One region of the Ensifer sp. 4252 genome, then DNA from elsewhere that is predicted to be linked to it. Evidence: predicted binding sites of a transcription regulator. Region 1 holds the regulator's gene; the other holds the start of a gene.

Region 1 (7,154 bases):
GTGCTAGCCGTGTAACGCCAGCGTCTCCGCGGCTATGGAGGCGTGAGGCGGCGCTACGGATCAAACCGGTCGGCGATGTGACCGGCAAAACGCTTCTAGTGAGCAAAATGTTGCCATCGCCGCGTGGCAGCGAAGACGTCGTGTCTTCATTCGGTGCGTAAGCCTGCTTAACGGCATTGCGTGCCGTGCGGTCCTTTATGTCCTATCCTTCGGTTCTGCGCGCCGCTTTTGATTATTCAGTCAAGCGCCTGATGGAGCGTGCGAACGGCCGGCTGTCATTGAAGAGGGATCACGAACGTCAGGCTCTGTGGAAATCACATCTCAGAAATTACCTGGGACGCTTTTCGGAAAAATGCCTCTTGCGGTTTTTCTGCAATCATTCTAAATCCGCGCCAACGCTTGATCAATCGAGCGGGTGAGGCCTCGTGGCGGAGTGGTGACGCAGAGGACTGCAAATCCTTGTACCCCGGTTCAATTCCGGGCGAGGCCTCCAAAAATACACCTCAGGCTTTAGATCTAAAGCGCTACTTCCGAAGCGGATCTCATGATCTGTTATATTCTCGGGAGGATGTAGAAATCTGCCCCTGATCCCATTCACGATGTTCTGCGCACACGTGCGCCGCTGCATCTTGCTGGCGATATCACAAAGCGTGGACTTTTACGGCCGCCTTGTATGCGCGATGAAGCGGATCACTGATGGTCGTGGCGACAACGGCGCCCACCGCAAAGATGCCTGCTCCGTTGAACTGATTGCAGTGTACGATGACGCTGACTTTGGGACGGAACTTGCGTAAGTTGTTGGGAGTTGGTCCGACTAGCTTGCATGCGGAACGGCGACAGCTGCCAGCCCCCGGTTTACCGCCAGAATGGATTCTACAGATGCTACGCCATAACTCAGTTGTGGCATACCCGCCTGGTTGTGAGCCGGCGGCACTGTGGACGTTGATGGCGGCGCAACGAACGCGCCACCGTTATTCGGGGCGAAACGGTTTGAACGGCTGCGGCCGGCGTCCTGCCAGCCGCGCCCATCACTTGGCCGGAATAAACTTGAGCGTTCCCGCGAGCCTTGGGCCGGTTGATCCCTTCGTGTCCATCGGGTGGTTGATGCCGTCGTTCACAGGGAGCTCTTCGAAATCGAATGGGCTTATGCCCTGGAGACACGCGGCGTTGACGCCGTAGAAATCCGGGTTCGCGCGCGGCTTGTGAAATGTGTAGATGCCGCACTTCGAGCAGAAATAATGCTCTGCTGCCTTCGTGTTGAACTGATATTTGGTAAGAGCCTCGCCTCCGGAGAGAACCGTGACCCCGTCCTTGGCGGCAGAGACGGCAACCGCGCCCTTCAACTGGCAATAGGAGCAAGTGCAGCGGCGGGCGGTGCGGAGGCCGTTCTTCAGTTTCACATTGAAGCGAACCGTTCCACAGTGGCAGGCTCCATCTAGGTCCTGAACGTCGAGATTCATCGAATCATCCATCTGATTTTGAAGCGCAATTGACGGGCTTTAGTATGGGGTGGGCTGTTTGTGCTCAAGCGCATTCTTGGGCTGGCTCATTCCAGAGGGCCGCCTTCTCGTTGAGGCCGTTGGCTGTATCAGACTTTCGCTCTTTTCCGCCAGGAGTGCCGTCCGTGACAAGCTTGATGCTGCGTGAAACGGCGCAAAACATAGCCCGTGGTAGGGCCATCAGGCCGATTGGGCTCAGGGGCAGGGTACGAAGCGTCCCGTCGAACATCGGGCACATACCCAAACCAAGTGACTAATGCATGCGCCAGCACGCTGTCGCGCGAGCGTTACGCCAGCGGATCGTGCGGAGAAAAAGTCTACGGCCGTTCGCATCCATCCGCGCGAGGAGCGAACATAGGGACGTCGAACGTCCAGCAGCATTCGCCCCCAGCCGCAAATTCGCGGCTGATAAACCGCCTGTTGAGAGTATTCCAGATCGCGCTCAATTCTCCTGAACGGAAACGCCGTCCTGGCCAATCTTGATCTCGACACCGGCCGGTTTTGTTTCCTCGCGGTAGGCATAGGCGCCGAGACCAATGACGGCCACGGCGAGCACGGCAATGATCAGATAAAGCCCATTACGGTTCATTCAGCAGTTCCTCTCATGGGTATGAAATGGGTAACTAGGTCCGTACCCAAGAAAGACAACGGTGCGACCGCAGGTTGACGGGGTTGGAGGCGAGCGCTGATCCGAAGGCGGTTGAAATACGGGCCATCGGTGGCGTACAGCGGCCGTGTGCTCGTTGCGAGCGTCAATGACGATGTGAGCGCGTTGCCTGTAAATGGGGCGGGCGAGGGCGTGCTTTAGCCCCTCGTGCGGTGAAGGCAACAAGTCCGCCAGCGCCTGCGCAGGGCCGACTGGCGAAAGTGGTTCTCCATCGATAGCGGTCCGATTGTTGCAAGTGAAACGGTGGGCGTGCCGGGACACGCTGCGGCACGCAGGTGGCGGCAAGAAGCGGCGGGTCAATGCGGCGCGTCCAACACGCGCAACGAGGCTATCCACATTGCCGCCAACCACTGTTTTCAAAGCGCAATTCGGCCGGGCTACCCTTGCCGGCCAGTTTCTGAACGTTCGCAGTCGCCAACGACATGGCCTTGCGAGGACGCGCCCCGAAATGGTGATCCGGTCGCTATTGTCAGTGCTGAAAATATTGTCTCTAGACGGTACTGGGAATGAATATCCCGACAGCGCGACCCGTATAGGTAGTATCAAACAAAGCCGACAATGGAGGAAAAGACATAAAATGAAATGTAAGATCGCCCTGACTGCTCTTGCCATTCTTGCCGCAACGACGGCCACCGCCAGCGCTGAGGATCTCGTCTTTCAGCTGAAGAACAAGACGAACGTCGTTTTGACGAACTTCTACACGTCGCCGGTCGGTGTTGATCAGTGGGAGGACGACGTCTTCGGGCGGCAGGTGCTCAATCCGGGCGAAAGCATGGAAATTACCATCGCCGACGGACGCGATGTCTGCAAATACGACATGCGCTTTGAATTCGAAGAAGGTTCCGGTCTCGACACGACTGAAGACACGCAGGATCTCTGCGAGTTGGGCGAGTACTCGATACACGAGTAAAATCTGTCGAGCCTGGAAAACGCTCGATCTGACGATCTCCGTCTCGCTACCTTGTGGTGGCGAGACGTTGAAGCAAGAAGACGGCTGACCGGCACGATGGCGGCTAGAGTGAGACGGGCCTAGAGCGCTTCATCTTTAAACAGAAGCATTCTGCCGGAAGGAATTTCGGCCAGGACCAAGGCGGCTGGCGAAGAGCGCAGCAGAGGCTGCGGTCAAGACGGCCGCCGCCGGTAATGGCCGAAATTCATCCGGCCCTTCGGGTTGACTGAAAACGGCCGCCCACTGTGTCGGATGGCTTGCCCGATGGATCCGCATCGCTCTGCGCCATCCTTCGTGTGGAACGGCCGTTTTGAGCCAACAGAATCGCTTCCGTTTAAAGATAAAGCGCTCTAGTGGTAGCGGCGGATCAAGCCGACGAGCTTGCCCTGTATCTTGACGCGATCGGGGCCGAAGATACGCGTCTCATAGGCCGGATTGGCCGCCTCGAGGGCAATCGACGCGCCCTTGCGCCGGAAGCGCTTCAAGGTCGCTTCCTCGTCATCGACAAGGGCCACGATGATATCGCCGGGATTGGCTGTGGTGGCATTGCGGATGATCACCGTGTCGCCATCGAAGATGCCGGCTTCGATCATCGAATCACCCTTCACTTCAAGGGCGTAGTGCTCGCCGCTGCCGATCATATCGAGCGGCACGGTAATGTCGTGGGTGTTGTTCTGTATCGCCGAGATCGGCACACCGGCGGCAATGCGCCCCATAACCGGGACCGACACGGAGCTGTTGTCGGCAACCGGCGTCGTTTTCGCAGCGGCGGGGGCAGGGGCGGGAGGTTTGCCAAGGCTTCCCTCGATGACACTTGGGGAAAACCCGCGACGGGGCTGGGCGCTTGCCGCATAGGCTTCCGGCAGCTTGATGACTTCGAGCGCCCGGGCGCGGTTGGGAAGACGGCGAATGAAGCCGCGTTCCTCGAGTGCTGTAATCAGCCGGTGAATACCCGACTTCGATGCCAGGTCGAGTGCGTCCTTCATCTCATCGAAGGACGGCGGTACACCGGACTCCTTCATTCGTTCATGGATGAAAAGAAGCAATTCCTGTTGCTTGCGGGTCAGCATGGCAAGTCGCTCCAGAGGCGTGAAACAAATCAAGAACAGACACTATCTGTTCCATATGTGTTCCGCAAGTGCCTAAAATTCCGTGAATGTTGGTTCAATCGAGTGCATAGCGGCGATCTCGTCGCTGTACGTGCCGCACGAGGCTGTTATGCCTCCTTCCGTTTATGGAATGAGGGTCTAATGACGAAGCTGATTCGAATTTTTCTGACGATCGTTGTCGCCGCGACCGCGGTGCTTGGATTCCGCTGGTATCAATATGTGGACAATAAACAAAGCCCGTTCGATGAGGTCGGAATCGCGTTGAATGCGGCGATGCCCGGGCCGCTCAATCAATGGGGTTGTGACCGGCTGAAGCTTACGTTTGGCAACGGGCTGCCGCCGCATGGTTGCGCCGCTGGCGATGGAACCCAGTGGAAATAGCCTGCCGTCACGGGATCGGCAGAAGTCGATCGGCGATCAGGTGAAGGACGCGTGAATCAGGCCGGCCGTGTGGCGGAGCAGGCGTCCTCGAACTCCTTGACGGTTTCCGCCGAGTTGTCCTCGGGCAGTACCGCGTCGGCCGCGTCGGTCGCGACCGGCGTGTCGCCTTGGTAGACGAAGGACTGGATATAGTAGGCGATCGCCCCTTTCCAAACGTTCCGTCCGTCGATCTGTTGACAGGGTACAGCCATTTCGAAATCGGCTTGCAGGTCGTCGACCGTGGCAGCGCTGAGGGCGATGTTCGGCGATGCGATAATCGAGGCGATAAGCAAGGCTGCAAGCACGGTGAACGTCCACTAGATCAGAGGTGGCGGCGATAGTTTGGTTAACGATGTGAACCGTGCTTTCGTTCCGAAGTCCAGCAAGCATGCCGGGCACTGTGGCGTGTTCAACAGTTCTTTGCGAGAGGCGAAGACTGCTGCTCAAGCTGTGGCAGGGAAGGCACAAAGATTTGCATGAACAGGGCGTTCTCGATCTTCCGACGTCTACTACATGCAGCGTGTCGACGGCCGATCAGGCTTGGCAGCAGAAATGGAAACGCTTGGCGAGCGCCGCCGCCCGCAACGATCTTTGCAAATCCGGAGGCAGGCGACGTTCAAGCGTGCTGGCATCTATTCTTGGTCAGGGGGCCAGTCGCCAGGGTGTGCGGAGACGTGCGCACCTCGTCCGACTGGCCGAGGACAAAACTCTCCCGACTATTTGGTTCGAGAGGTTAAAGGCGGCTGTCCTACTTCTTGTCTTTCTTGCCGAGGGAGAAGCTGCTGCCTGCAAGCTTTACCTGTGAGCCTTCTGTCGTTACGGCGGCTTTGACGGTCTTGTCCTTTTTGGGTTTTCTAACCTCGCGGTTACTTCGCACTTGACCTTTTGCCATGATCGTCTCCTTGAAAAGGTGTGCCGGGGAACCCTCATGGGCGCCGAATGACCGGCGGATTAGCCTGCATTGATACCGCCGGAAGTCAATGACGGTGCGTGGGGAGCATTGGCCTGGGCGGGCGGTTTGGGCCCGCATGAAGCCGATTTTCTGCCCGTGGTGATTATAACACCGATACGGCTATTTGCCGCGCCCTTGAGATGCTGTCGAAGGCCCAATCACGGCGGCGACTTCCGTGATCCTGTTGGCCGGAAACCCGCCTCGTTCGGCGTGTTCGCGAACGACGTCGGCGCTCGGCGCTTCGTGAACGCAATAGAGCTTGTCGCCGGCGACATAGCTCGTGATCCATGTGTATGGCACGCCGAGATCGGCGACGACAGCATTGGATTTCGCCGACAGTGCGCAGAGGTCGTCATGACTGAGCTTGTCAGCTCCTGGTACCTCGCGTTCGATGATGAAAGTGGGCATCGCTCAGTTCCTTGACTGTTGGATGACCATTATATCAAGCCTCCCTAATGAAAAGGGAGTCAATGCTTGCGATTGCATGCAAGGCGATTTGCATGCAACATCGCGTCAGGCAGCCGGAGACCTTGCCTCGTTTCGGCTAGCAGATCAGAAGGCGTGCTTTCGCAGCCTTGAAGCCGGCGAAAGCAAATGTCTGCAAGGCCCTGCGCGGGCCGCAATTCACATCCGCACGCATTATGATTTGCAGATCAATCGCGTGCGTAGATGCCCGTTCGAAGCCGGGTGCTACAGGGGAAAATCATGCAGCAGGTCAAAAGCGCAACGGCGCCCATGGCGCGTCATATTTACTACGCGCCGCTGTCATGAAACTCAGTAGCTGAGACGGAAGCCGCCGGGACTTGCCGCAGACGGATCGGGTTCCGGCGACGGGCCCTGCCACTGCGCATAGGTCGTGTTGCTGCCGCCGGTGCTTGCGCATCCGGAAAGCGTGAGAAGCGCGAGAAAAGCGGCTGTCGTCAGATATTTAAGAGGCATGGTTTTCTCCAGTTCTGGGAGATTGCCCAGGCCTCGATGGGCCGGAATCAGACTTTCCCTTAAATCATCCGGCATGGCAAGCGGGCCGAGCTACGGCCGTGCAGGCGCGCGCGCCAATGTTATGGCTATATAAGGGAGCGCTCGCAAAACTTGTATGCGTTCGCCGCCAAAGCATTCACTTGGCGACCTAGCTCAACAATGGGTGGTGAAAAATGAGACAGGCAATGGCGGAGGAGGTGGGATTCGAACCCACGGTACGCTTTCACGCACGCCGGTTTTCAAGACCGGTGCCTTAAACCGCTCGGCCACTCCTCCGGGCAGGGCGTTATTGCGCGAAGCCTTGCCGCTTTGCAAGATTTAACATGCTTGGGCTGCAAGATTTTCTTCGCGCATCCGCTGTTTATCTCGCCGGGGTAACCATTCGTAAACCATAACTGGAGATTTCGAGCCATCGGCCGCTCGTCGGTTCGCAATTTTGCCTTGTTGCTGTCATGATTAATCGACTGTTCCGTTTCGGGACGCCGAGATTTCCGCTGGGGGCAAGAGTGGAAGGTTTCGAGTACGGCTTATTCGAATGATGTTGTGGGACAGATGACATCCAGTAAAAATGCGGCATATC
Region 2 (7,154 bases), on a different contig from region 1:
TTTCGCGATCCGGCGTTGGTGGAGAATGACAGATGCAGCAGACGATGTATTCCTGCGTGCCCTCGCCGTTCTACGAGCGTCGCTACGAACGTTTTTCCATCGGTCACGCCGCCACCCTGACGACGGTGCAGCCGGGACTTGGCAGCGTGTCCGTCCGAACCTGTCGGATGATCGACATCTCCCGCGGCGGTGCCAGTTTTGCCGTGCAGACCACCATCGGCCTGCCGCAGCACTATTATCTCCATATCATTGGCACATCGCTCCGCATCGGTTGCGCCGAGGTCTATCGCAACGGCGATCGCATCGGGGTGCAGTTCATCAAGCCGATCGAACAGACCTTGCTGCGCGAGATCATCCGGCAGGAGTTCTTTACCGGCCAGAACGCAAAAGCGCCCAAGCGCCGTTAAGGCCTTTGCTGATGGCGCGGCGGGTCGCCAGAACGCAACAATTCGCGTTGGCTTTTTCTCATCAAGGCGATTCCGCATTGCCAATGCATGCCTTACAGCGCCGCGCGTCTGTAGACGCACAAAGGTCGCTGTAACACTTTGAGTTACTGCATAATTCCTTAAATCGATTCCGATTTAAGGAATTATGCAGTAAGTTCCGCGAACTTTGTTCGAACGGGGCCTTATATATAGCATGTCCGCATTCACTCGCTTCACGCCGCTGATCCAATCCCTGCCCTCCACCATTCCCTTCGTCGGGCCCGAGGCCATTGAGCGCCAGCGCGGACGCGCCAGCGCTGCCCGGATTGGCGCCAACGAAAGTGGCTTTGGGCCGGCAGAAAGCGTCGTGCAGGCGATGCGGGAGGCGGCAACGGGAACGTGGAAATATGCAGACCCGGAAAACCATGACCTGAAGCAGGCGCTAGCTGTCCGGCTTGGTGTTTCTGCCGCCAACATTGCGATCGGCGAAGGTATCGACGGGCTGCTCGGACAGATCGTGCGGCTTGTCATCGAACCCGGCATGCCGGTCGTTACATCGCTCGGCGCCTACCCGACCTTCAACTATCACGTGGTCGGCCACGGCGGCCGGCTGGTGACGGTGCCCTATGTCGGCGATCGCGAGGATCTCGGTGGCTTGCTTGCCGCCGTCAAAAAGGAAAACGCCCCGCTCGTCTATTTCGCCAATCCCGACAACCCGATGGGGAGCTGGTGGGATGCAGAGCGCATCGTCGAGTTCGCCAGGGCGCTGCCCGAAACCACACTCTTCATTCTCGACGAAGCCTATTGCGAAACCGCTCCGGCAGGGGCCTTGCCCGCGATCGACGGGTTGATCGACATGCCCAACGTCGTCAGAACCCGGACTTTCTCCAAAGCCTATGGTCTTGCCGGGTCACGCGTCGGTTACGTCATCACCACGCCCGGGACTGCGCAGGCGTTCGACAAGATCCGCAATCATTTCGGTATGAACAGGATCGGCGTGGCGGCGGCAATCGCTGCGCTCGCGGATCAGGATTATTTGAGTTCGGTAACGGCAAAGATCGCGCATTCGCGCGAACGCATCGCGCAGATTGCCGGAAACAACGGCTTGTCGCCGCTCGATTCCGCGACCAATTTCGTTGCGATAGATTGTGGAAAGGACGCGATCTATGCGCGTGCGATCGTCGATACGCTGATGAGCGACCATGGCATCTTCATCCGCATGCCCGGCGTTGCCCCGCTGAACCGCTGCATTCGCGTCAGCACCGGGCCGGAAGCGGAGATGGATCTGCTTGAAGCTGCCCTGCCGCAGGTTCTGGCGAAACTGGTAGGCGGCCAATAGGCCTTCATGTCCGGCGCCTGCTCGCTGGCGGGCGCCGCTGGTGGGGAGCTTCCTCCCGCCTTGTCGCTCAGTGAACGGTCATCCATTCGCGGGCGGCACGAAGCGCTGCTGCGAGGTCGGCCTTGCTCATGGTCATTGAGAGGTCAGCGCGCAGATCGACGGCGCGGTCGCAGCCCTTGATCGCGGCGATGTTCAGCCATTTGTGGGCGGCTACCAGATCGACCGGACGACCGCGGCCGGTCGCATAGGCCAGACCCATCTCGCAGAAAACGTCCGCCTGGTTTTCACCACCCATCGCGGTATTCGAAGCAACCTGCATATCAAAGCGTGCCATTGTCTTGTCCCTGTTTTGCCTGGTTGGTTTTCCGAAGCGGCCCGCCCTTTTGAGGTGGGCCATGCTCCAGATCAGCATTCGTTTTTGGTCCCTGTTCGACCGTGCCTCTTTGTGGGCCTTTCCGAACCGCGCCGTCTTTTGCGGCGTCATCTTCGGTCATCTGGCGGGGTGAATTTCTCCGCTCGTCTTATGGGTCTTACTATGCAGCACGGCCTTCAATACGCGCTTAAAATGCATGATTAATTTGAGACAAACAAAGTTCAAACAGTTGGTAAACTTGAGTTTTTGTTAAACATCGAAAGGCCGGAAATCCGGCGCATTCGCATAAAAATTTACGAAATATTCAACCGCCGATTTCAACCAAACGGTAACCACGAAAAAAGTGCCCGACCTGCCAATGCCGTGTTTCCTCGATTTTTCTCCACCCGAAACCGGCAAAGAAAAAGCATAAACGGCCGCATTCAAGCCAGTTTACCTTTACGTGCGCGTAAGCTATCGTGCGCGCGGCGGTGAGGAGACTGCCTTTCAAACGAGGATATCTGCAGAGATGCCGGCGAAGCGGACCGCGCCGGCAACTTCTATCTGGAGGAATGAATGATTCGTACCCTGTTCATGACCGCGGCTCTCGCTCTTGGCGTCGCCGGAACGGCCGTTGCCGCCGAACCGATCGTCGGCAACTGGAAGACCGCAACCGGCGCGACGGCCGAGATTGCCCCTTGCGGCGGCGCCTTCTGCGTCACGCTGAAGACCGGCAAGCACGCCGGCAAGCGGATCGGCAACCTGTCCGGCACGGATGGCAGCTATTCCGGGGAGATCACCGACCCCGAAACCGACAAGACCTATAGCGGCTCGGGTGCCGTCAGCGGCAACTCGCTGAAGATGAAGGGCTGCGTGCTCAAGATTCTCTGCAAATCGCAGACCTGGTCGCGCCTCTAGGATCGATCACGCACAAAAAGGGTGGCCCTCGGGGTGTCCTAGAGCGTTGACAAACCCGCCGATATTTTGGGCGGGTTTTGTTTTTGAAATGGCAAGCGCATCCGACCGCCCGCCAAAGGCCGCCCATCTGCCGGATCGCTGGCTTGGGCGCGCGCCTGCCCGCGAGAACGGCGGCAACTTCAATCGTAAGATGAACGCCAGATGAACGGCCATATCAGCAAGAGTTCAGTTTGGTTGTGCGAAAACACACTCAATCGATTTGAACCGCCTCCAGACCAACGGACAGAACCATGGACATTCTTGCTCGGCGCCTCACCATTATCAGCCTTTTGATGGTTGTTTTTGCCATGACCCTTGCCGCCGCAGTCAGCGCAGATACCGAACGTCGCCGCGCCAACACCTACCTCGGCTCGCTGACGGATTGCACCGCGCACACGGCGCAATATTGCCAAGCTAAGCTCTAACGGAGACACCGATATGCTCGCCGCCCTTTCCACATCCGCCTTTCTCTCGCTGCGTGTTCTTGCACTTGCCAGCCTGCTGATGGCGCCGGTTGGGGCGCTCGCCTATAGTAAGGCCAATGGCCTCGGCATCGGCAAGCAGGGTGCCGGCCTCGTTCTCTTCGTGACGCTCCAGCGTCAATCCATGAGTTGACCCAAGGCGCCCACGGCGCCTTTTATTTTGCCTGTCTCTCTTGCATCGCCGAGCGCCTTCCTGTCCTTTCACGGCTGAAAGGACCCGCCATCGATGCCAGCCTACGCCATCTATTCCCTTGCCGCCCTTGCCGAGATCGCCGGATGCTTCGCCTTCTGGGCCTGGCTGAAACTGGACAAGCCGATCTGGTGGCTGATCCCGGGCGTCGCGTCGCTGGCGCTGTTTGCCTGGCTGCTGACCTTGATCGACAGCGAGGCCGCCGGCCGCGCCTATGCGGCCTATGGCGGGGTTTATATCGCCGCGTCACTCATCTGGCTGTGGCTCGCCGAAGGCGTTCGGCCCGACCGATGGGATCTGACCGGAATGGCCGTCGCACTGATAGGCAGCGCCATCATCCTTGCAGGCCCACGGTAACCGCTAAAGTTGTTCTGATCGATGTGGTTGTGCATGTCCGCATCTTGTCGTTTGCTTGTCAGAGGCCTCAGCCTATAATGCGACATGAACAAGCGAATCTCTTCACACTCCGTCCTTTCCGTCTCCACCCCCGAGCCGTTCGAGCCGCAGTTCTTCGATGATCCGGCGGCCGCAGTCGATTGCCTGGAGGCGCTTTACGATCGCAATACCCGGTTCCTCACCGAGGCTTTCGAGGGGCTGGGCAGGAACAGCGTCCCGCTGACGCGCTACCGCGCCTGCTATCCTCAGGTCAGCATCGAGACCAGCAGCTTCGGCCATGTCGATTCCCGCCTGTCCTTCGGATATGTCAGCGCGCCCGGCGTCTACACGACGACGATCACGCGGCCCAAACTGTTTCGACACTACCTGAAGGAACAGTTGGGGCACCTGATGCGCAATCACGGCCTCGGCATCACCGTATCCGAATCCTCGACCCCGATTCCGCTGCATTTCGCCTTCGGCGAAGGGGCCCACGTCGAAGCATCGGCCGGCGATGCGATCGATATCCCGCTGCGCGACCTTTTCGATGCGCCCGACCTGACGACGACCGACGACGAGATCGCCAACGGCTCCTACGAGCCGGGTCCGGGAGAGCCCTCGCCGCTGGCGCCGTTCACCGCACAGCGCATCGACTATTCGCTTGCCCGCCTCAGCCACTACACCGCCACGAGCGCGAACCATTTCCAGAACTTCGTGCTGTTCACCAACTACCAGTTCTATATCGATGAGTTCTGCGCCTGGGCACGCCAGCAGATGGCGGAAGGCGGCAACGGCTACACGGCCTTCGTCGAGCCCGGCAACATCATCACTCCCGCCGGCGCAGACAAACCGGAAACGGACTATACGCTCGCACGCCTGCCGCAGATGCCCGCCTATCATCTGAAGAAGAAGGGCCACGGCGGCATCACCATGGTCAATATCGGCGTCGGCCCGTCCAACGCCAAGACGATCACCGACCATATTGCCGTACTGCGCCCGCATGTCTGGCTGATGCTCGGGCACTGCGCCGGGCTCCGGAACAGCCAGCGCCTCGGCGACTATGTTCTTGCCCATGCCTATATGCGCGAAGACCATGTGCTGGACGACGACCTGCCGGTCTGGATCCCCCTGCCCGCGCTTGCCGAAGTCCAGGTGGCATTGCAGGACGCCGTGGCTGAGGTCACCGGCTATCGCGACTACGATCTCAAGCAGATCATGCGCACCGGCACCGTCGCCACCATCGACAACCGCAACTGGGAACTGCGCGACCAGCGCGGGCCGGTCAAGCGCCTGTCGCAGGCGCGCGCCATCGCGCTCGATATGGAATCGGCAACGATCGCCGCCAACGGCTTCCGCTTCCGGGTGCCCTACGGCACGTTGCTTTGCGTTTCAGACAAGCCACTTCACGGTGAGCTGAAGCTTCCGGGGATGGCAACTGCCTTCTACCGGACGCAGGTCAGCCAGCATCTGAAGATCGGCATTCTCGCTTTGCAGAAACTTGCGGCGATGCCGCCTGAGAAGCTGCATTCCCGCAAGCTCAGAAGCTTCTACGAGACGTCGTTCCAGTAATACCAGCCTGCGTTGATATGGGTCTCTTGCGTGGGACTATGAGGGCTTCTACGGCTTTCTCCGCAAAAGCATCGACAGCATCGTGCCCGCCACGGCGGACACGATAATCAGCAGATGCGCGTTGACGCCGACACCGGCTAACTGCTCCAGCGCCGCGCGGTCCGCCCCCGCACCAAAGGAAACCGCACCGGCCGCGATCGCTGCCGGATAGGTGCCGACGCCCGCTGGCGCATGCATCGGCAGCACGGAGGAGAGTTCGCCGCCAAGCGCCCCGCCAAAACAGGCAGCAAGCGGCGCAACGCCCATGATCGCCAGAACCCAGGCGAGAACCACCACCTTGACCGCCCAGTTCAGAATGGTCATCGCCCAGGCCCTGAGAAATGCACCTGTCGTGCCAGGCAGACCTGCATCAAGCTCTTCGACGAGCGCTTCCAGTCTTGCTGGCAGCAACCGCTGCGCCAGGGCGACAACGCGATCCTTCAACAGAAAGAACGGAAGTGGCGCGACAAGCGCCGCGATCCAGAGTGCCCAGGCGGCACCGGACCCACGGCCGAAAACGATGCCGACCGCCGCTACTGTCAACAGGGCGTGCAGGTCGAGCAGCCGCATAACCAGAAGTGCCGAGGTTCCCCGCGCCAGCGGGATCGAGAATTCCGACCGCATCAACAGCGGAAAGCTCGTCTCCCCGGTGCGAAAAGGCAGCATGATGTTCAAGAGGTTGTGGACCTGCGTGACGCGAAACAGCGCCAGAAACCGGCCTGACGTCTCCGTCGGGAAGTAGTCGTAAATGCGATAGCAGCGAATGAAATAGGTCGCGACAAGAAGCGTCAGGGCCGCGAGCCCGGAACCGACGCCGATTTTCGTCCATTGCTCGAGCAGCGTTTGCCAGCCCCAGACCCATTGGACAAAAACGGCATAGGCGACAATCGCTGCTGCCGATATCAGTGTCACGCGGTTGCGCGCCAGCCACGATCGCCGCTCGAACTCGCAGCCAGAATTCATCAGACGCCGATTTCCCGTGTTGAAACGCAACTTTGCACGTTGGTTATCACCGATAACTGTGCAAGAAAATGATCAAGAAAATGATTATTTAAGCGCCCCCCTATTGTTCCGGCACGTGCAAGACGCGCCGAATGCACGAGCGATCCCATGCTGCCCATCGAGTTATCCGTCGTCATCCCAGTCTTCAACGAAGAGGACAGCATTGAGCCGCTCATCACGCGCGTCAGTGACGCCATGGTGAATTTTTCAGCCCCGTGGGAACTGATCCTGGTCGACGACGGCAGCACCGATCGCACTCTGACCAATGCAAGAAAGGCGCTCTGTCGCCCCGATCTTCAGCTGAAGATCATCGAACTGCAGAAGAACTTCGGGCAAACCGCCGCCATGCAATCCGGCATCGACGCGGCGTCCGGCCGGCTGATCGCCACGCTCGACGGTGACCTGCAGAACGACCCGGCCGATA

What was found. The regulator LexA, encoded in region 1, represses DNA repair genes until DNA is damaged. The targets are predictions, from matches to a motif close to TGTTCNNNNTGTGTTCNG.
Region 2: ABIE33_RS02790 (sel1 repeat family protein) is a predicted target of LexA. The motif match lies at 2,348-2,365, and genes of this name have one in related genera.

What each region holds. Positions count from the first base shown of each region.
Region 1 covers NZ_JBNDIU010000018.1:58,719-65,872, reverse strand. The annotation lists gene ABIE33_RS26305 (thermonuclease family protein) at 1-7, shown strand, start outside; tRNA gene ABIE33_RS26300 (tRNA-Cys) at 420-493, shown strand; gene ABIE33_RS26295 (GFA family protein) at 1,029-1,460, opposite strand; gene ABIE33_RS26290 (hypothetical protein) at 1,942-2,088, opposite strand; gene ABIE33_RS26285 (hypothetical protein) at 2,744-3,076, shown strand; gene lexA (transcriptional repressor LexA) at 3,466-4,185, opposite strand; gene ABIE33_RS26275 (hypothetical protein) at 4,366-4,605, shown strand; gene ABIE33_RS26270 (hypothetical protein) at 4,662-4,949, opposite strand; gene ABIE33_RS26265 (hypothetical protein) at 5,393-5,536, opposite strand; gene ABIE33_RS26260 (DUF4242 domain-containing protein) at 5,717-6,004, opposite strand; gene ABIE33_RS26255 (hypothetical protein) at 6,371-6,535, opposite strand; tRNA gene ABIE33_RS26250 (tRNA-Ser) at 6,761-6,850, opposite strand; gene ABIE33_RS26245 (septal ring lytic transglycosylase RlpA family protein) at 7,127-7,154, shown strand, end outside.
Region 2 covers NZ_JBNDIU010000001.1:563,624-570,777, forward strand. The annotation lists gene ABIE33_RS02780 (PilZ domain-containing protein) at 33-407, shown strand; gene ABIE33_RS02785 (pyridoxal phosphate-dependent aminotransferase) at 640-1,764, shown strand; gene ABIE33_RS02790 (sel1 repeat family protein) at 1,832-2,098, opposite strand; gene ABIE33_RS02795 (DUF2147 domain-containing protein) at 2,693-3,034, shown strand; gene ABIE33_RS02800 (hypothetical protein) at 3,325-3,498, shown strand; gene ABIE33_RS02805 (hypothetical protein) at 3,512-3,688, shown strand; gene ABIE33_RS02810 (YnfA family protein) at 3,782-4,102, shown strand; gene ABIE33_RS02815 (AMP nucleosidase) at 4,187-5,689, shown strand; gene ABIE33_RS02820 (lysylphosphatidylglycerol synthase domain-containing protein) at 5,738-6,691, opposite strand; gene ABIE33_RS02825 (glycosyltransferase family 2 protein) at 6,839-7,154, shown strand, end outside.